Variovorax paradoxus: one gene and its partners. The protein of the gene in region 3 binds, or shares a complex with, the protein of the main gene of each other region. Links are inferred from orthologs where the notes say so. Each region holds a gene or a part of one and is shown on either strand. Other genes may lie near its edges. The genes, in order: pnp, eno and GFK26_RS13860.

Region 1 (6,066 bases), 780 kb from region 3 along the record:
GCCGTTTCTCACAGACGGCTGCATGAAAACAACCTGATTACTTGGCCGGAATCTGGCCGGTGCCCGAAACAGGAGCCGCAGGCGCCGAAGCAGCCTTGGCAGGTGCTGCTGCAGAGGGGATTTCACCCGCAGCGCCCGTCGCAGGAGCAGCCGGTGCAGCAGGCGTGCCCACGGCGGCGCGCTCCAGCAGGCTGCCACCGCCCGCAGGACGTGCGTGACTGAAGTAAGCCAGCAACAGCGTGCAAGCAAAGAACACCGCAGCCAGCACGGCCGTCGTGCGCGAAAGGAAGTTGGCACTGCCGCTGGCACCGAACAGGCTGCCCGCACTGCCGCTGCCGAAGGCCGCACCCATGTCGGCGCCCTTGCCGTGCTGGATCAGGATCAGGCCGATCATTGCCAGCGCCGACAGCATTTGCACGCCGACCAGAAGATTGAGGACCACGTTCATTCGTTCTTACTCCTAAGTGATGGCTGCCGTTGCCGCGATCAGCGTGCAGCGGCAGAAATGATCTGCAAAAAGTCGGGCGCCTTCAGCGAGGCGCCACCGATGAGGCCGCCGTCGATGTCGGCCTGCGCCAGCAGTTCGGCGGCGTTCGCCGCGTTCATGCTGCCGCCGTACAGAATCTTGATGCCCGCGGCATGCTCGCTCGCCGCATGGTGCAGTTGCGCACGCAGCACGGCGTGCACCGCCTGCGCCTGCGCCGGCGAAGCCGTCTTGCCCGTGCCGATGGCCCAGACCGGCTCATAGGCCACGACGATCTCGCTGATGCAGTGGCCGTTCAGATGAATCACCGCGGCCAGCTGACGCTTGACGACCTCTTCCGTCTGCCCTGCTTCGCGCTGTGCCAGCGTCTCGCCGACACAGACGATCGGCGTGATGCCGTTCGCCAAGGCTGCCGCCGTCTTGGCCGCCACCACGTCGTCGGTTTCGCCGTGGTACTGGCGACGCTCCGAATGGCCGACGATGGCATAGCGCACGCCGAAGTCCTTCAGCATCGCCGCCGATTGCTCACCGGTGAACGCACCTTGCGGGTGGGCCGAGATGTCCTGCGCACCGAGCGCCAGCGACGGCGTGTCCGCCAGCAGCGATTGCAGCTGGGCAAAGTACGGCGCAGGCGCACACAGTGCGACACCGCAAGCCGCCGGGCTGACAGCCAGCCCTTGCTGCAGGGCCTTCACCAGCGCCTCGTTGGCGGCCAGGCCGCCATTCATCTTCCAGTTGCCGGCAATCAGTTTCTTGAAAGTTGTCATCGCGTTGTTCGTCTCACCAAGTCAGCACGATCTTGCCGATGTGCTGGTTCGATTCCATCAGGGTGTGAGCCTGGGCCGCACCGCTGGGCTCACCTGCTGCCGCATAGGTGCTGTGGATCACGGGCTTGACCGCGCCGCTTTCGAGCAGCGGCCAGACCTTCTCGCGCAATGCCTTGGCGATGGCGCCCTTGAACGCCACCGCCCGCGGACGCAGCGTCGAGCCGGTGATCGTGAGCCGCCGACGCAGCACGAGGCCCGCGTTGATCTCGCTCTTCACACCGCCCTGCACCGCAATGATCACGAGCCGGCCGTCTTCGGCCAGGCATTCGATCTCGCGCGCGACGTAGTCGCCCGCCACCATGTCGAGCACCACGTCCACGCCCTTGCCGCCGGTGAGCTGCTTCGCCACTTCGACGAAATCGCTCGTGCGGTAGTTGATCGCGTGGTCGGCGCCGAGCTTCAGGCAGGCTTCGCACTTGTCGTCGCTGCCAGCCGTGACGATCACGGTCGCGCCGAGCGCCTTGGCGATCTGGATCGCCGTGACGCCGATGCCGCTCGAGCCGCCCTGGATCAGCAGGGTCTCACCCTTCTGCAGCCGGCCGCGCTCGAACACATTGCTCCAGACAGTGAAGAAGGTCTCGGGCAGCGAGGCCGCCTCGATGTCGCTCCAGCCCTTGGGCACCGGCAGGCATTGCGCCACAGGCGCCACGCACAGCTCGGCATAGCCGCCACCAGCCACCAGCGCGCACACGCGGTCGCCGACCTTGAAGCCCGCATCAGCCAGCGCCTTGGCGTCGCCCGACACGATCTCGCCGGCCACTTCGAGGCCCGGCAGGTCGGAAGCGCCGGGCGGCACGGGGTAATGCCCCATCCGCTGCAGCACGTCCGGACGATTGACGCCGCTGGCCGCCACGCGGATCAGGAGCTCGCCCTCGCCGGCGACCGGGTCGGGACGCACAGCGACGCGCAGCACCTCGGGGGCGCCGTACGAAGTGATCTCAATGGCTTTCATGGGGTCTCCGAGACTCGGATGCCCGCACGGGGGCGGGCATCAATGGCTGTCCACGAGAGGCGACGGCACCAGGCCGTCGCGCCTCACTGCTTACTCCTGCGGTTCGCGCGGGGCTTGCTGCTGCGACTCGCCAGCGGGCTGCTGTTGCTGCTCGCCGCGGGGCTGTTGCTGCTGGTCGTTGAAGCGCGGTGCGCGCTCGCCACGATCACCACCACGGTCGCCGCCGCGATCGCCACGGTCCGAACGCTCACGGCGGTCGCCACCACGGTCACCGCGATCGCCACGGTCTTCACGCGGCGGGCGCTCGCTGTATTCCATGCCGGCCGGACGCTCGGTCAGGGCCTTCATGGACAGCTTGACGCGGCCCTTTTCGTCCGTCTCGAGAACCTTGACCTTCACGATCTGGCCTTCGCTCAGGTAGTCGGTCACCTTCTCGACGCGCTCGTGCGCGATCTGGCTGATGTGCAGCAGGCCGTCCTTGCCGGGCAGCAGGTTGATGAGCGCGCCGAAGTCCAGGATCTTGGTGACCGGGCCTTCGTAGACCTTGCCGATTTCGACTTCAGCGGTGATCTGCTCGATGCGGCGCTTGGCGAACTCTGCCTTTTCCGGGTCGGTCGAGGCAATGGTGATGGTGCCGTCTTCGTCGATGTTGATCGTCGTGCCGGTTTCTTCCTGCAGGCCACGGATGACCGAACCGCCCTTGCCGATCACGTCGCGGATCTTCTCGGGGTTGATCTTCAGCGTGGTCAGGCGCGGTGCGAAGCTGGAGACTTCGGCCTTGGCCTCGCCCATGGCTTCTTGCATCTTGCCCAGGATGTGCATGCGCGCTTCCTTGGCCTGAGCCAGTGCGACCTGCATGATTTCCTTGGTGATGCCCTGGATCTTGATGTCCATCTGCAGCGCAGTGATGCCGTTGGTCGTGCCGGCCACCTTGAAGTCCATGTCGCCCAGATGATCTTCATCGCCCAGGATGTCGGTCAGCACCGCGAAGCGGTTGTCTTCCTTGATCAGGCCCATGGCGATACCGGCCACGTGGGCCTTCATCGGCACGCCGGCGTCCATCATCGACAGGCAGCCGCCGCAGACCGAAGCCATCGACGAGGAGCCGTTCGACTCGGTGATTTCCGACACCACGCGGATGGTGTACGGGAATTCTTCCTTGGTCGGCAGCACGGCGACGAGCGCGCGCTTGGCCAGGCGGCCGTGGCCGATTTCGCGGCGCTTGGTCGAGCCCATGCGGCCCACTTCGCCGGTGGCAAAGGGAGGCATGTTGTAGTGGAACAGGAAGCGGTCTTCGTACTCGCCGGCCAGCGCGTCGATGCGCTGTGCGTCGCGTTCGGTGCCGAGCGTGGTGATGACCAGCGCCTGCGTTTCACCGCGCGTGAACAGGGCCGAGCCGTGGGTGCGGGGCAGCACCGAGTTGCGGATTTCGATGGGACGCACAGTGCGCGTATCGCGGCCGTCGATGCGGGGTTCACCCGACAGGATCTGGCTGCGAACGATCTTCGATTCGATCGAGAACAGCAGGTCGTTGACCTTGCCGGCGTCGAAAGGCTCGCCGCTCTCCTTCAACGAGGCCATCACGCTGGCATTGGCTTCGCGCAGGGCTTGCGTGCGGGCTTGCTTGCTGCGGATTTGATAGACAGCGCGCAGCTTTTCTTCGGCCAGGCCCTTGACCTTGGCGACGAAGGCCTCGTCTTCGGCAGGTGCCTGCCAGTCCCACACCGGCTTGCCGGCGTCGCGCACGAGGTCATGGATCGCGTTGATCGCGATGTTGGCTTGTTCGTGGCCGAACACCACGCCACCGAGCATGATTTCTTCGCTCAATTGCTGGGCTTCGGACTCGACCATCAGCACGGCAGCTTGCGTGCCGGCGACGACGAGGTCCATCTGCGAATCCTTGCGGGCCGTCTGGCCCGGATTCAGCACGTACTGGCCGTTGATGTAGCCCACGCGGGCGGCACCGATCGGGCCGCTGAACGGGATGCCGGAGATCGACAGCGCGGCGCTCACGCCGATCATGGCGGCGATGTCGGCGTCGACTTCAGGGTTGAGCGACACGGTGTGGATCACCACGTGCACTTCGTTCAGGAAACCTTCGGGGAACAGCGGGCGGATCGGACGGTCGATCAGGCGGCTGGTCAGGGTTTCGTGTTCGCTGGGCTTGGCTTCGCGCTTGAAGAAGCTGCCGGGGATCTTGCCCGCGGCGTAGGTCTTCTCGATGTAGTCGACGGTCAGCGGGAAGAAATCTTGACCGGGCTTGGCCGACTTGGAGGCGACCACGGTCGCCAGGATCACGGTGCCGTCGATGTCGACCAGCACGGCGCCATTGGCCTGACGGGCGACTTCACCCGTTTCCATGACGACGGTCTTGTCGCCCCATTGGAAGGACTTGGTGATTTTGTTGAAGAGGCTCATTGTTGCTCCTATTTTGATAGCGAATCACACAGGATTCGCAAGGGTCGGAGGCTGCTCAGAACACGATGCCATTCCAGCGAAGCTCGGGGTGAACTTCATTGGAATGACACAGCTTCGCTCTGTTGGGCACTCCGAAAGTGGATCGCGAAGTAAAAAACGCCTGAGCTAGCGGACTAACCCAGGCGTTTTTTCATGCGATTCGAATTACTTGCGCAGACCCAGCTTGGCGATCAGCGCGGTGTAACGCTCGGCGTCCTTGGACTTGAGGTAGTCGAGGAGCTTGCGACGGCGGCTGACCATGCGCAGCAGGCCGCGACGACCGTGGTGGTCCTTGGCGTGCGTCTTGAAGTGGGGGGTCAGCTCGTTGATACGGGCGGTCAGCAGTGCGACTTGCACTTCAGGGCTGCCGGTGTCGTTGGCTGCACGGGCGTTGTCTTTGACAACTTCGGCCTTGATGGAGGCTGCGATCATGTTGAATTTCCTTGTTCCGGGATGTTTGACTTGCGGTGAGCACTGGAACTGCCCTCACCGTGCGCCTTGCGGCATGCAAAGCTTTGGGAGTATACATCGGCCGGCTTGACCGCTCCTTCCCGCCGCCTTCCGTCGAGCGACACCAGCCCCACGGCGCCCAGCACGCAGGCGGCGCCGGCGATCTGGGCCCACCCCACCGCCTCCCCCAGCCACCACGCGGCCAGGACCAGCGCCGAGACCGGCATCAGCGCCGTGAACAGCGCCGCCTCAGCGCCCCGCAGCCGGGCGGCGCCGGCGTACCAGAGCAGGAAGCCGGCCACCGTCGGCACCAGCGCGTAGTAGGCCACCCCGGCCAGCGCCTCGGCCGGCACCGGCTGGAGCCACGCGCGCTCCAGCAGCGCCGGAACCACGGACAGCAGCAGCCCCAGCGCGACCATCGCCGTCGACTGCACGAGCGGCGCCAGCGGCACGCGCAGCCGCTTGTTGAGCAGGATGAAGAGCGACTCGAGCGCCACCGCCCCCAGCACCAGCAGGTTGCCGAGCAACGCGGTCGGCGTGCGCTCGCCGCCCTCCCCACCCGGACGCAGCGTGATCGCCAGCACACCCAGGCTCGCGAGCACGATCCCGCCGATCAGATAGCGCCCCGGTCGCTCGCGCAGCGCCAGCACAGCGACCAGCGCGGCCATGGCCGGCAGCGTGCCGGTCACCACGCCCGCGTCGGCGGCGGGCGCCCAGCGCACGCCCAGAATCAGCAGCACCGTGTAGCCGACGCTGCCCGCCGCCGCCTGGCACAGCAGCAGCACGGCGTCGTGGCGATCGGGCCGCGGCCACCGCACGCGCATGAACCCCATGAGCGCCGCGAACACGGGCAGCGCCAGCCCAAAGCGCAGCGCGGTCGCCGTGAACGGCGGCAG
Region 2 (6,091 bases), 3.2 Mb from region 3 along the record:
CAGACCGACTTCATCCACGCCGCGGCGCAGTCGGGCAAGCCGGTGAACATCAAGAAGGGCCAGTTCCTCGCGCCCCACGACATGAAGAACGTGATCGACAAGGCCCGCGCTGCCGCCAAGGAAGCCGGCCTCGACGAAGACAGCTTCATGGCCTGCGAACGCGGCGCCAGCTTCGGCTACAACAACCTCGTGTCGGACATGCGCTCGCTCGCGATCATGCGCGAGACGAAGGCGCCCGTGGTGTTCGACGCCACGCACTCGGTGCAGCTGCCCGGCGGCCAGGGCACGAGCTCGGGCGGCCAGCGCGAAATGGTGCCGGTGCTCTCGCGCGCGGCCGTGGCCGTGGGCGTGGCCGGTCTCTTCATGGAGACCCACCCCGACCCCAACAAAGCCCTGAGCGACGGCCCCAACGCCGTGCCGCTCAAGCACATGAAGGCCCTGCTCGAAACGCTGCTGGCGCTCGACCGGGTCACCAAGAAAAACGCTTTTCTAGAGGACAGTTTTCAAGCATGAGCAGCGGTTACGTCATTGCCCACGTCGAGGTCACGAACCCGACGCAGTACGAGGAATACAAGAAGTGGTCGAGCGTCGCGATGCAGGCGCACGGCGCCGAAGTCTGCGTGCGCGGCGGCCAGGTGCAGCCGCTCGAAGGCGACTGGAAGCCCACCCGCGTGGTCGTGCTCAAATTCCCCAGCTTCGAGCAGGCCAAGGCCTTCTACGAAACGCCCGAATACCTGAAGGCGCGCGAAGCGCGTGCCGGCGCCGCCATCATGAACATGATCGCGGTCGAAGGCCTTTGATTCCGTTTTTTGCCAGTCCACTCCACCAAGAGACCCAGAGAAAGAAATAGAGATGAGTGCAATCGTTGACATCGTCGGCCGCGAAATTCTCGACAGCCGAGGCAACCCCACCGTCGAGTGCGACGTGCTGCTCGAATCGGGCACCATGGGCCGTGCGGCCGTGCCCTCGGGCGCTTCGACCGGTTCGCGCGAGGCCATCGAGCTGCGCGACGGCGACAAGAGCCGCTACCTCGGCAAGGGCGTGCTGAAGGCCGTCGAGAACATCAACACCGAGATCTCGGAAGCCGTGCTGGGCCTGGACGCCAGCGAACAGGCCTTCCTCGATCGCACGATGATCGACCTGGACGGCACCGACAACAAGGCCCGCCTGGGCGCCAACGCCACGCTCGCCGTGTCGATGGCCGTGGCCCGCGCCGCGGCCGAAGAGTCGGGCCTGCCCCTGTACCGTTATTTCGGCGGCATGGGCGGCATGCAGCTGCCGGTGCCGATGATGAACGTCATCAACGGCGGCGCGCACGCCAACAACAGCCTCGACCTGCAAGAGTTCATGATCATCCCCGTGGGCGCCAAGAGCTTCCGCGAGGCCGTGCGTTACGGCGCCGAAGTGTTCCACGCCCTGAAGAAGATCCTGGGCGACCGCGGCATCAGCACGGCGGTGGGCGACGAAGGCGGCTTCGCCCCCAGCGTCGAGAGCCACGAAGCAGCCATCCAGCTCATCCTGGAAGCCATCGACAAGGCCGGCTACACCGCCGGCGAACAGATCGCCCTGGGCCTGGACTGCGCGGCCAGCGAGTTCTACAAGGACGGCAAGTACGTGCTGTCGGGCGAAAACCTCTCGCTGTCGGCCGAAAGCTGGACCGACATGCTCGCGACCTGGGTCGACAAGTACCCGATCATCAGCATCGAAGACGGCATGCACGAAGGCGACTGGGACGGCTGGAAGCACCTGACCGAACGCCTGGGCAAGCGCGTGCAGTTGGTGGGCGACGACCTGTTCGTCACCAACACCAAGATCCTGCAAGAGGGCATCGACAAGGGCATCGCCAACTCGATCCTGATCAAGATCAACCAGATCGGCACGCTGACCGAGACCTTCGCCGCCATCGAGATGGCCAAGCGCGCGGGCTACACGGCCGTCATTTCGCACCGCTCGGGCGAAACCGAAGACAGCACCATTGCCGACATCGCCGTGGGCACCAACGCCGGCCAGATCAAGACCGGCTCGCTGTCGCGTTCGGACCGCATCGCCAAGTACAACCAGCTGCTGCGCATCGAAGAAGACCTCGGCGACATCGCCGTCTACCCGGGCCGCGGCGCGTTCTACAACCTCAAGTAGCGCCTCGCAGCCTGCATGCGCGCGCGCTTCGTCCCTCCTCTCATCCTGGTGCTGCTGCTGGTCATCCTGCAGTGGCAGCTGTGGAACGGGCGCGGCAGCGTGCGCGAGGTCGCCCAGTTGAGAACCCAACTGGCCGACCAGAAGGACGCCAACGCCAAGGCCGCCCTCAACAACGAGCGGCTCGCGTCCGAGGTCAATGACCTGAAAGACGGCCTCGAGATGGTCGAGGAACGCGCCCGCGCGGAACTCGGCATGGTCAAACCGAACGAAGTCTTCGTGCAGATCGCAAGGTAATCGGATGACCCCCAGTCTCCGCGCACTTCGTGTCGCTTCGCCAACCCCCTTCCAGGGGGCGACACCAGCGGCCCGGCAAAGCCGGTTCCACGGTGTCCCACGACCAGACTGTGTGAGGTTCACAGAGCGCTCCGAAAGACGCACAGCCTCGGCGTGAACCTCATCCCCGAGTTCCTCTCGGCCTCCGCCTTTGCGCTGTGGGGCTCTCCCGTCACCTGGCTCGAACTCGTCGCCGCCGTGCTCGCGCTCGCGATGGTTGGCTGCAACATGCGCGAGATCCACTGGGGCTGGCCGCTGGCCATCGTCAGCTCGCTGCTCTACATGGTGGTGTTCGCCAACGCGCGCATCTACGGCGACGCCTCGCTTCAAGTCTTCTTCGCCTTCGTCGCCCTGTGGGGCTGGGCGCAATGGCTGCGCGGCTTTCGCGCCGACGGCAGCGCCTTGCGGGTCAGCCGGCTGTCGCCGCGCGGCTCCGCGTATGCCCTCGTGGCCTGCGCCATCGCGTGGCCCGTGGTCGCCCTCTTCCTGCGCCGCTTCACCAACACCGACGTGCCCTGGTGGGACGGCTTTGTCACCGGCCTGAGCCTGGTCGGGCAGTTTTTGCTCGGGCGCAAGTTCATCGAGAACTGGCTCGTGTGGCTGGCCGTGAACGTGGTCAGCGTGGGCCTGTTCATCCACAAGGGCCTGTGGCTCACGACGGCGCTGTACGCGGTGTTCGCCGTGCTCAGCGTGGCCGGCTTCCTGGCATGGCAGCGACGCCTGCCGAAGGCCACCACGAAGGCGGTGCCCGCATGACACCGAACCTGCCGACCGGCTGCGTCATCGCGCTCGTGGGCGCCGAGAGCACCGGCAAGACCGAGCTCTCGCGCGCCATCGCGCAGCGCCTGCAAGACCGCGGCACGACCGTCACGCTCGTGGGCGAGTACCTGCGCGAATGGTGCGAACGCGAAGGCCGCACGCCGCGCCCCGACGAGCAGCAGGCCATCGCCGACGAACAGATGCGCCGCATCGACGCCGCTGCCGCCACGGGCGTGGTGGTGGCCGACACCACGGCGCTCATGACAGCCGTCTACAGCGAGCAGCTGTTCGCCGACACCTCGCTCTACGACAGCGCCCTGGCCGCGCAGCGGCGCTACGCCATCACCTTGCTCACCGCGCTCGACCTGCCCTGGGTGGCCGACGACATGCGCGACGGTCCTCATGCGCGCCAGCCGACCGACACGCTGGTGCGCGCCGCGCTCTCGCGCGCAGGGCTTTCGTATGCGGTGGTACACGGCAGCGGCGGCGAGCGGCTGGCGAACGCATGGAATGCGATCAACACCATCGCCGGCAACGAAGGCCGGGCCCGCACGCGCACCCGCCGCGATGCGAAGCCCGCCTCGTGGACATGGCCTTGCGAGAAGTGTTCCGACCCGGAATGCGAACATAAGCTTTTCAGCGACCTGATGGCGCGCCGCGACCCCACCTGAGCCTCTCGGTTCGCAGGTGCTCGCGCGCCCTCTCCTTTTCACCGGAGACCCGATGCCCGTTTCGATTGCTGCGCGCCTTGCCCCGCGCGCTCCCGCCGCCGCTTTCCTCGCCCTGCTGCTGACCGCCAGTGCCGCTTCTGCAGCGCCCGTTGCAGCCACCGTCGAGAACGCCACCACCCCGACAGCCTGCGCCGAGGAAGACAACGTGTCGATGGTGCTGCGCGGCGACGGTATCCGCCACATGCGCATCGAAGCGCTGCAGCCGAGCTACCTCGGCAACATCGGCAACGACGTCACCGCGCCCGACTTCTCGGGCTGCAACTTCGACGGCGGCGCCCACCCGACCGACCCGGCGCATCGTTTCAAGAAGCGCACCGTCGTGCTGCTCGACAACGCGCAATGGCGCATCGTCGGCATGACGCTGCCGACCTTCTGGCGGTCGGCGCGCGTGCCGGTGCAGGTCGGCGCGCGGCACGACCGCGGCTTTCACCTGCTGCAGGTGTTCAAGAAGGACAACGGCAAGGCGCTCGAAGCCATCGTGCTCTACCCCTCCGACGGCTACTGGCGCCTCAAGCCGCTGCCCGAGGCGCGCTTCGGCGACGGCGTGTACGGCTCGTCGTTCCTGCTCGGCCCGGTCGTGCAGGCCGGGCGGCCGGTGGTGAACATCGCGTCGATCCGCGTCGTGCCCGAGCCGCTCGCGATCCACCTGCGCTTCACCGACGGCGGCAAGGCGGTGGCGCGCGTGACCGAGATCAGCCGCACCCGCACCGCGCTCGACGTGACGCTCTCGAAGCCCACGGCCAGTGCCAAGCAACCCTTCGCGGTGCTGCGTTCGATGTACGTGACGCCCGACAACGCCGACATGAGCGAGGTGCGCTGGCAGGCCTCGCCGCAGGCGGCCGAACAGGTGTTGCCGCTGCCCGCGGTGAAGACGCTGAACGCCACGCAGGTGCGCTTCGGCCGCAGCCTGCCCTCGAAGCACAACACGAGCGCGCCGGACATCGAATTCAGCGGCTTCGACGACGAAGCCCGCTGAACACTAGGCTGCGCGCCGCACCTCGCCGGGCGTGAGGCCCAGCACGCGCCGCATGCAGCGCGCCATGTGGCTCTGGTGCGAGAAGCCGCTCTCGAGCGCCACGAGGCTCGCGGGCAGTTCGCTGTTCAGCAGCAGGCTGCGCGCGCGGTCGACGCGGCGATGCACCACGTAGGCATGCACCGCCTGGCCGGTCGAGCGCTTGAACTGCGTCTTCAGGTGCGAGGCGCTCAGGCCCGCGACCTCAGCCAGCGCGGCCAGCGACAGGTCGCCGTCCAGATGCGCCTCGATGAACTCCGTGACACGCTTCAGCTGCAATCGCGTCAGCCCCTGCGCGGGTGACGGCGCCACCTGCGGGCCGGCCGCGATCAACTGCACCGCGAGCGCCGTGCCGAGACTGTCGGTGTAGAGCCGCCCGTTGGGAAAGCCCGCGCGGCGCTCGGCGTCGAGTGCCCAGGCGATGTGCTCGATCTGCGGGTCGCGGAACTGGTGACGCTCGCCGAGCACCGCGCGCTCGGCCGGCAGTCCCATCTCGTCGGCGGTGCGCGCGAGCAGCGCGGGCGCCATGCGCACCACAACCGACGTGCTCGCCGACTCTTCGTGCCAGATGTCGGTGCTGCCGGCCGGCAGGATGTCGAGGTCGCCGCGCGTGTAGAGAAAGCGATGAAACTGGCAGGCGCCCGCCACCGGCGCGCCCGCGTGCAGCTTGAGGCGGTGGTCGGGCAGCGCCTCGTAGCCGACCACGCCGCCGGGGGTCTGTCGCACGTCGACGCGCAGGCTGTCGGTGGCGGGCGGGGCGACGAAGCTGTCGCCGGACAGCGCCACATCAGGCGCCACTCCACCGTGCCCGCGGAAATCGGTGTCCAGATCGGTATCGCTCATCGAAACATTATGGGCCGCGAGCGCCGTGCATGCCGTCGACCGTTTGTGCTCCCCCGCAGCCGAATGTGCGCGACCCGACGCCGTGCGATCGGGATCATCGAGCCCATGAACACCACACCCCACACCCCTTACGCAGGCAAGAAAGCCGTCATCACCGGCGGCACCCTCGGCATGGGCCTGGCCACCGCGCAAGCGCTGCTCGAAGGCGGCGCCGACGTGCTCGTGACCGGGCGCAATCCGCAGAACCTGGAGGCCGCGCGCCGCGTGCTCGGCCCGT
Region 3 (6,842 bases):
TTCGGGGTACTTTTCTTTCGGCACATCGGGCGCCGCGCGCGCGAGCGCCTCGGCCAGGCCCAGGCCGATCACCCAGGCGGCATCGTCCTCGCTGGGCTTGGCGCCGCCGACATCGACCACGGCCGCCTGGATGCAGCGCACGATCAGGCGGGTGGAGTCGTAGAGCGTGCCGTCCCAGTCGAAGGCGATCAGGTCGAAGCGCGGGGGACGTGCAGGGCGGGCGGAAGAATCAGTCATGGGCCGTGGGGTGGGGTGTTGCGCCATCGCCTCGAGCGCCGCGCGCGACATCAGCGCATGCAGCTCGGGCGGCAGTCCGGCCTGCAGCGCGATGCGCTCGCCGCTGGCCGGGTGGTTGAATTGCAGCCGCCACGCATGCAGGAACATGCGCTTGAGGCCGAGTTTGTGCAAGGCGCGCTGCCGATCGGACTCGCCGTATTTGTCGTCGCCCGCAATCGGATGCCCGGCCGAGGCCAGGTGCACGCGGATCTGGTGGGTGCGCCCGGTCTTGATGGTCACCGCCAGCAAAGACAGCGGCGCGGCGTCGCCCGGCAGGCTGAGGCGGGCCAGGACGCGCACCAGCGTGATGGCGCGCATCGCGTCGGGGTGGTCCTTGGCGACCACGCGCACGCGGCGTTCGCCGGCACCGGCGCCCGAGCCGTCGGGCAGCAGGTACTTGGCCAGCGGCGCGTCGAGCACCTTCTTGTTGGCCGGCCAGTCGCCTTCGACCAGCGCTAGGTAGGTCTTGCCGGTTTCACGCTCGCGGAACTGGTCCTGCAATGCCACCAGCGCGCTGCGCTTCTTGGCGACCAGCAGGATGCCGGAGGTTTCGCGGTCGAGCCGGTGCACCAGCTCCAGGAACTTGGCGCCCGGACGCGCCGTGCGCAATTGCTCGATCACGCCGAAGCTCACGCCGCTGCCGCCGTGCACCGCGACGCCGGCGGGCTTGTCGATGGCCAGCACGGCCTCGTCTTCGAGCAGCACCGGAAATTCGCGTGCCGGCGCGGGCGGTGTGGCGCCCTCTTCGGCGCGCGGCGAAATTCGCACCGGCGGAATCCGGACCTGGTCGCCGTCTTCGATGCGGGTGTCGGCCTGGACGCGGCCCTTGTTGATGCGCACCTCGCCCGACCGGATGATCCGGTAGACGTGCGTCTTCGGCACGCCTTTCAGATGGCGAAACAGGAAATTGTCGAGCCGCTGCCCTGCGGATTCGGCGTCGACGGTCAGGAAGTGGATGGCCGCGTGCGGCGTGCCGGCGTCGGCGCCCGCGGGTCGATCCGCGGGATTTGGAGCCCCCGTGGGGCTTTTCTTCGCACCTATAATGTTTTTCACCAGCGCGGTCGTGTAAGTGCTTGATTAGACAGAAGTTTAGAGCACTGACGACCATGCTGTGAGGTCGATGCCGCTTTGGCGTCCAGCCCGCAAACCCCGCGCAATCGCGCAAAGTGGCAGGCCAGGCACCCAAGTCAAGCCGACACCCACGAAACACCGATACGGAATACCCAGCCTGCAGCTTCCAAGCTGCAGGCGGATCGAAGCGAGTCCCTTGTTGTGTTGATGCTGCTGATTCAAATATGCCTGCGCTGGTCGACCTGGTTTCGACCAGTCGCCTCAGGCATTGAATCGCCCGCAGTGCGCGCCACCCTTGCGCAACCGGCTGTCAAAAAGACAGCCACCCAACACCGAATCTGGCTCGCGCCCATCCACGCGCCCCCACCCCGGCTGTCTTCTTGAGCTGACGCTCGAGAGGCCTGCTCGCGCCTGACGCGGCAGTCACAGCATCCGGGGCCAAGCGGCAATTCCCTGGTTTCGCGGGCGTCGTCCGTGCATCGTTGGCTCGTCATGAGCCGGTAAACGATACATATAAGGACAACGCATCATGAAGCGGATGCTGATCAATGCCACGCAGGCCGAAGAACGCCGCCTGGCCATCGTCGACGGGCAGAAACTGCTCGACTACGAAATCGAAATCGAAGGGCGCGAACAGCGCAAAGGCAACATCTACAAAGCGGTCGTGACCCGCGTCGAGCCGTCGCTCGAAGCCTGTTTCGTCGACTACGGCGAAGACCGCCACGGCTTCCTGCCGTTCAAGGAAATCTCCAAGCAGTATTTCGCCGAAGGCGTGTCGGCCAGCCAGGCCCGCATCCAGGACGTGATCCGTGAAGGCCAGGAACTCACCGTCCAGGTCGAAAAGGAAGAACGCGGCAACAAGGGCGCGGCCCTCACCACCTTCATCTCGCTGGCCGGCCGCTATGTCGTGCTGATGCCGAACAACCCCCGTGGCGGTGGCGTGTCGCGCCGCATCGAGGGTGACGACCGCGCCGAGCTCAAGGAGGCGATGGACCAGCTCGAGTACCCGAAGGGCATGAGCATCATCGCGCGCACCGCCGGCATCGGCCGCTCGGCGCCCGAACTCCAGTGGGACCTGAACTACCTGCTCAAGCTCTGGAGCGCCATCGACGGCGCCGGCAAGGGCGGCAAGGGCGCCTTCCTGATCTACCAGGAATCGTCGCTCGTCATTCGCGCGATCCGTGATTACTTCAATCACGACATCGGCGACATCCTGATCGACACCGACGACATCTACGACCAGGCGCAGCAGTTCATGGCGCACGTCATGCCCGAGCATGCAGCCCGCGTGAAGCGCTACCGCGACGACGCGGCGCTGTTCAGCCGCTTCCAGATCGAGCATCAGATCGAGTCGGCCTACGCCCGCACCGTGCAGCTGCCCTCGGGCGGCGCCATCGTGATCGACCACACCGAGGCACTGGTCTCGGTCGACGTGAACTCGGCCCGCGCCATCAAGGGCGGCGACATCGAAGAGACCGCCACCCGCACCAACCTCGAAGCCGCCGACGAAGTGGCCCGCCAGATGCGCCTGCGCGACCTGGGCGGCCTGATCGTCATCGACTTCATCGACATGGACGAGTCGAAGAACCGCCGCGAAGTCGAAAGCCGCCTGCGCGACGCGCTGCGCCAGGACCGCGCCCGCGTGCAGTTCGGCTCGATCAGCAAGTTCGGCCTGATGGAAATGAGCCGCCAGCGCCTGAAGCCGGCGCTGTCCGAAGGTTCGTCGATCCCCTGCCCCCGTTGCGGCGGCTCGGGCCACATCCGCGACACCGAATCGAGCGCGCTGCAAATCCTGCGCATCATTCAGGAAGAGTCCATGAAGGACAACACGGCCGCCGTGCATGTGCAGGTGCCCGTGGAAGTCGCTTCGTTCCTGCTGAACGAAAAGCGCCCTGAAATCGCCAAGATCGAACTCAAGCAGCGCGTCACCGTGCTGATGGTGCCCAACAAGACGCTCGAAACGCCGAACTACAAGCTCGAGCGCCTGAAGCACGACGATCCGCGCCTCGACCACATCGAAGCCAGCTACAAGATGGCCGACGAGATCGAAGACCCGACCTCGGTCACGCGCCGTTCGCAAGAACCCACCAACAAGCAGACGCCGGTCATCAAGGGCGTGCTGCCGGACGCACCCGCGCCCGTGGTGCCGCCCAAGCCCGAAGCGGTGCGCGCAACTGCGCCCGCCCCGGCACCGGTGGCCCCGCCCGCGGTGGTTGCCCCGGCCCCGGCACAGACCGGCTTCATGGCCTGGATCAAGAGCTTCTTCGGCGGCGGCTCGCCGGCGCCCGCACCGGCTCCGGCGCCCAGCGCCATTCCGGTAGAAGCACCCAAGCCCCGCCGCGACGGCGGCCGTGGTGCAGGCCGTGACGGCGAAGCGCGCGGTGCGCGCGGCGCCGACGGCGAACAGCGCCGCGGTGGACGCGGCGGCGAAGGCCGTGGCGAAGGCGGCGGCCGTTCGGGTGGACGCGACGGCGAGCGCCGTGGCGGACGCGGCGGCGAGCGCCGTGAAGGCGGCGGCGGTGAACGCCGCGGCGAGGCTCGCAACACCGAGCAGCGCAACGACAGCACCAACCCGGCACGCGAGCAACGCGAACCGCGCGAGGCACGTGAAGCACGCACCCCGCGTGACGGCGAACAGCGCCGTGGCGGTCGCGGCGAGCGCCGCGAAGGTGGCGAAGGCCGCAACGCGCCGGCCGAGGCCCTGCTCGACGGCAACCTGAACCTCGACGCGCAGCAACAGCAGCCGGCACCCGGCGGCGACGACAACGGCAATGCCGCAGCGGAACGCGCACCGCGCGCCCGCGGCGAGCGCCGTGAACGTGGCGAGCGTGGTGAACGTGGCGGCGAACGCAACGAACGCGGTGAGCGCAACGGCGACACGCAGCAACAGCCGCGCGACGAAGCAGCGCCCGCCGGCGACGGCGAGCGCCAGCCCCGCAACGGCCGTGGCGACGAGTCGCGCGGCCCGCGCGGTGAGCGCAACGACGGCCGCCGCGAGCGCCGCAACGACGCGCCTGCAGCCAATGAAGGCGACGCACGCGTGGCCGAGTCGGCTGCCGCAGGCGATGCCGAGCAAGGCAACAACGAAGGCAACGAGCAGCAAGCCCCGCGCCGCGAAGGCGAAGAGCGCCGTGGCCGTTCGCGCGACCGTTACGGCCGTGACCGCCGCGAACGTGGTCCGCGTGACGACGCCGGCAACGGTGGCAACGAAGCCAATGCCGCAGAAGCCGCACCGGTCGCCGAAGGCGCCGTGGCAGCCGAAGCCCAGGCCGAGCGCCAGCCGCAGGAGCAACTGCCGCTGGTGTCGGAAGCCGTTGCAGTGGTCGCCGCGACTGAAGTGCGCGAAGTGCGCGAGCCCGCACCGCAAGTGCAAGAGCAGCCGCGCTTCGAGCGCCCCGCTGCCCCCGCACCGGCACCTGTCGCCGCACCCATCGTGGTCGAAACGGCCGCCAAGCCCGCAGCAGCAGCACCCGCCAGCAATGGCCGCGCACTGCCCAAGGTGCAGTCCTTCGAACTGCCGCTGAACGAACTCGCGCAGATCGCTGAGAGCTCGGGCCTGCAGTGGGTCAACTCGGATGCCGACCGCATCGCGCAAGCGCGCGCCGCGATCGCCGCCGAGCCGAAGCCGGTGCATGTGCCACGCGAGCGCCCGCCGGTGATCGTGCGCGACGAAGGCCCGCTGGTGCTGGTCGAAACCCGTCGCGACCTCGGTTCGATGGCGCTGCCGTTCGAACAGCAGCAGCCGCAGGAACAGCAGCGCTCGCTCTGAGCCCTGCTCCCTCGCAAGTAAAAACGGCGCCTTCGTGGCGCCGTTTTTTTTGCTTCGGAGTTCAGGCCTGCTGCGGCAGCGCTTCGACGCCGGGCAGGTCCGGCATCTCCAGGATCAGTTGCCCGAAGCGGCAGGCGCACGGCGTCTTGCCGTTCTCGCTCCAGATCAGCGAGAAGTTCACGCTCGGCAGCGACGGCAGGCCGTAGCGGCCGTCGACGATCTTCATGCCCGGCTCCACCTCTTCGCGCGTGAGCACCGTCACTGCGAGCCCCGCCAGCACCGCCGCGCGAATGCCCTGCGGGCTGGCCGAGGTGAAGACCACGTGCCAGTCGAGCGATGCGAGGTCGAGCGCCGAACCGGCCACCTGCCGGTTGACGCAAGGCTTCGGAAAGAACGCCAGCGGCAGCGACGCGCCCTTCGGCGCCTCGAAGGTCTCGGCCGCGGCCCAGACCAGCTGGGTGCGCCGCAGGCAGGTGCCCTCCACCACCTCGGGCGGCGACATCACGACCGCGAGGTCGAGTTCGCCGGCGCGGATCGCTGCGCGCAAATCGACGTGCATGCTCACGCAGACCTCCATGCGCACCGCCGGGAACCCGCGCGCGAACTGCGAGAGCAGCGGCGGCAGGCGGTCGCCCATGAAGTTGTCCGGCACGCCGAAGCGCACCACGCCCGAGATCGGCGAGGGCTGGAAGCGCCGCGTCATCGCGTCGAGCGTGTCGAGGATCTGCGTCGCGTAGCGAAGAAAGTCTTCCCCGTCTTCGGTCACCGTGAGGCGGCGCGTCGTGCGGTGCAGCAGCGGCCGGCCCACCTGCGCCTCGAGCTTGCGGATCTGGTGGCTGATGGCCGACTGGGTCAGGTGCAGGCGCTCGGCGGCACGCGTGAAGCCGCCGGTTTCCTTGACGGCCACGAAGGCGCGCAACAGCGTGGGGTCGAAGTCCATGGCGATCCTGGATAAATGATATTTCCTAATGAATTCTAGGAAATCAAATCATTTCCATCATGAAGAGGGTTTCAACAGAATCGGCTGAACCTCTTTTGGAAAGCTGCTCGATGCCCCTCTCTCCCGCTGGCAAGAACCGGATCGCCCTGTCCGCGGTCTGCCTCATTGCCCTGATGTTCGGCCTGGAAATCTCCAGCGTGCCGGTCATTCTTCCCACGCTCGAAAAATCACTGCACGGCGACTTCAGCGACATGCAGTGGATCATGAACGCCTACACCCTCGCCTGCACCACCGTCTTGATGGCGGCCGGCACCGTGGCCGACCGCTACGGCCGCAAGCGCGTGCTGATCGTCGGCGTCGTGCTGTTCGGCCTCACCTCGCTGGCGTGCGGCATCGCAGGCAGCGCGTCGGTGCTGATCGTCAGCCGCTTCCTGCAGGGCCTGGCCGGCGGCGCGATGCTGATCTGCCAGCTCGCGGTGCTGTCGCACCAGTTCCAGGAAGGCAAGGAGCGCAGCAAGGCCTTCGCCATCTGGGGCGTGGTGTTCGGCATGGGCCTGGGCTTTGGGCCGATCGTCGGCGGCGCGATCGTGGCGCTGTCGAGCTGGCAATGGGTGTTCCTGGTGCATGTGCCGCTGGCCGTGGTGGCGCTGGCGCTTGTCTTGGGCAGCGTGGAAGAGTCCAGCGACCCCGACGCGAAACGGCTCGACCTGCCGGGCATCGTCACGCTGTCGCTCGCGGTGTTCGGCCTCACCTGGTTCATCACGCAGGGGCCGGGCCTCGGCTTCA

The links.
Region 1: the proteins of GFK26_RS13860 (region 3) and pnp are in contact, whole or in part, in a cryo-EM structure (PDB 9QH0), measured with the Escherichia coli proteins. The link is inferred for Variovorax paradoxus from one-to-one orthologs.
Region 2: the proteins of GFK26_RS13860 (region 3) and eno are in contact, whole or in part, in a solved structure (PDB 2FYM), measured with the Escherichia coli proteins. The link is inferred for Variovorax paradoxus from one-to-one orthologs.

Annotation. Positions count from the first base shown.
Region 1 is NZ_CP045644.1:3,810,103-3,816,168, reverse strand. Bases 2,018-4,986 are described here. They hold pnp (polyribonucleotide nucleotidyltransferase), read right to left. Parts: upstream 4,682-4,986; coding sequence 2,354-4,681; downstream 2,018-2,353. Other genes in these bases: rpsO (30S ribosomal protein S15), read right to left, coding at 4,886-4,986; GFK26_RS17370 (NAD(P)H-quinone oxidoreductase), read right to left, coding at 2,018-2,263. Also shown: preprotein translocase subunit SecG, read right to left, coding at 38-448; tpiA (triose-phosphate isomerase), read right to left, coding at 487-1,251; more of GFK26_RS17370, read right to left, coding at 1,265-2,017; more of rpsO, read right to left, coding at 4,987-5,152; GFK26_RS17355 (DMT family transporter), read right to left, coding at 5,149-6,066. UniProt on the Escherichia coli protein: Involved in mRNA degradation. Catalyzes the phosphorolysis of single-stranded polyribonucleotides processively in the 3'- to 5'-direction. Also involved, along with RNase II, in tRNA processing.
Region 2 is NZ_CP045644.1:6,280,475-6,286,565, forward strand. What follows is about bases 1-2,994. They hold eno (phosphopyruvate hydratase), read left to right. Parts: upstream 1-852; coding sequence 853-2,136; downstream 2,137-2,994. Other genes in these bases: kdsA (3-deoxy-8-phosphooctulonate synthase), read left to right, coding at 1-513; GFK26_RS29005 (DUF1330 domain-containing protein), read left to right, coding at 510-800; ftsB (cell division protein FtsB), read left to right, coding at 2,152-2,430; pnuC (nicotinamide riboside transporter PnuC), read left to right, coding at 2,593-2,994. In the rest of the region: more of pnuC, read left to right, coding at 2,995-3,225; GFK26_RS29025 (AAA family ATPase), read left to right, coding at 3,222-3,899; GFK26_RS29030 (hypothetical protein), read left to right, coding at 3,952-4,935; GFK26_RS29035 (AraC family transcriptional regulator), read right to left, coding at 4,939-5,814; GFK26_RS29040 (SDR family oxidoreductase), read left to right, coding at 5,920-6,091. UniProt on the Escherichia coli protein: Catalyzes the reversible conversion of 2-phosphoglycerate (2-PG) into phosphoenolpyruvate (PEP). It is essential for the degradation of carbohydrates via glycolysis.
Region 3 is NZ_CP045644.1:3,033,707-3,040,548, reverse strand. The notes cover bases 1,572-5,316. They hold GFK26_RS13860 (Rne/Rng family ribonuclease), read left to right. Parts: upstream 1,572-1,876; coding sequence 1,877-5,116; downstream 5,117-5,316. Other genes in these bases: GFK26_RS13855 (LysR family transcriptional regulator), read right to left, coding at 5,178-5,316. Also shown: GFK26_RS13870 (HAD family hydrolase), read right to left, coding at 1-237; more of GFK26_RS13855, read right to left, coding at 5,317-6,056. UniProt on the Escherichia coli protein: Endoribonuclease that plays a central role in RNA processing and decay. Required for the maturation of 5S and 16S rRNAs and the majority of tRNAs. Also involved in the degradation of most mRNAs.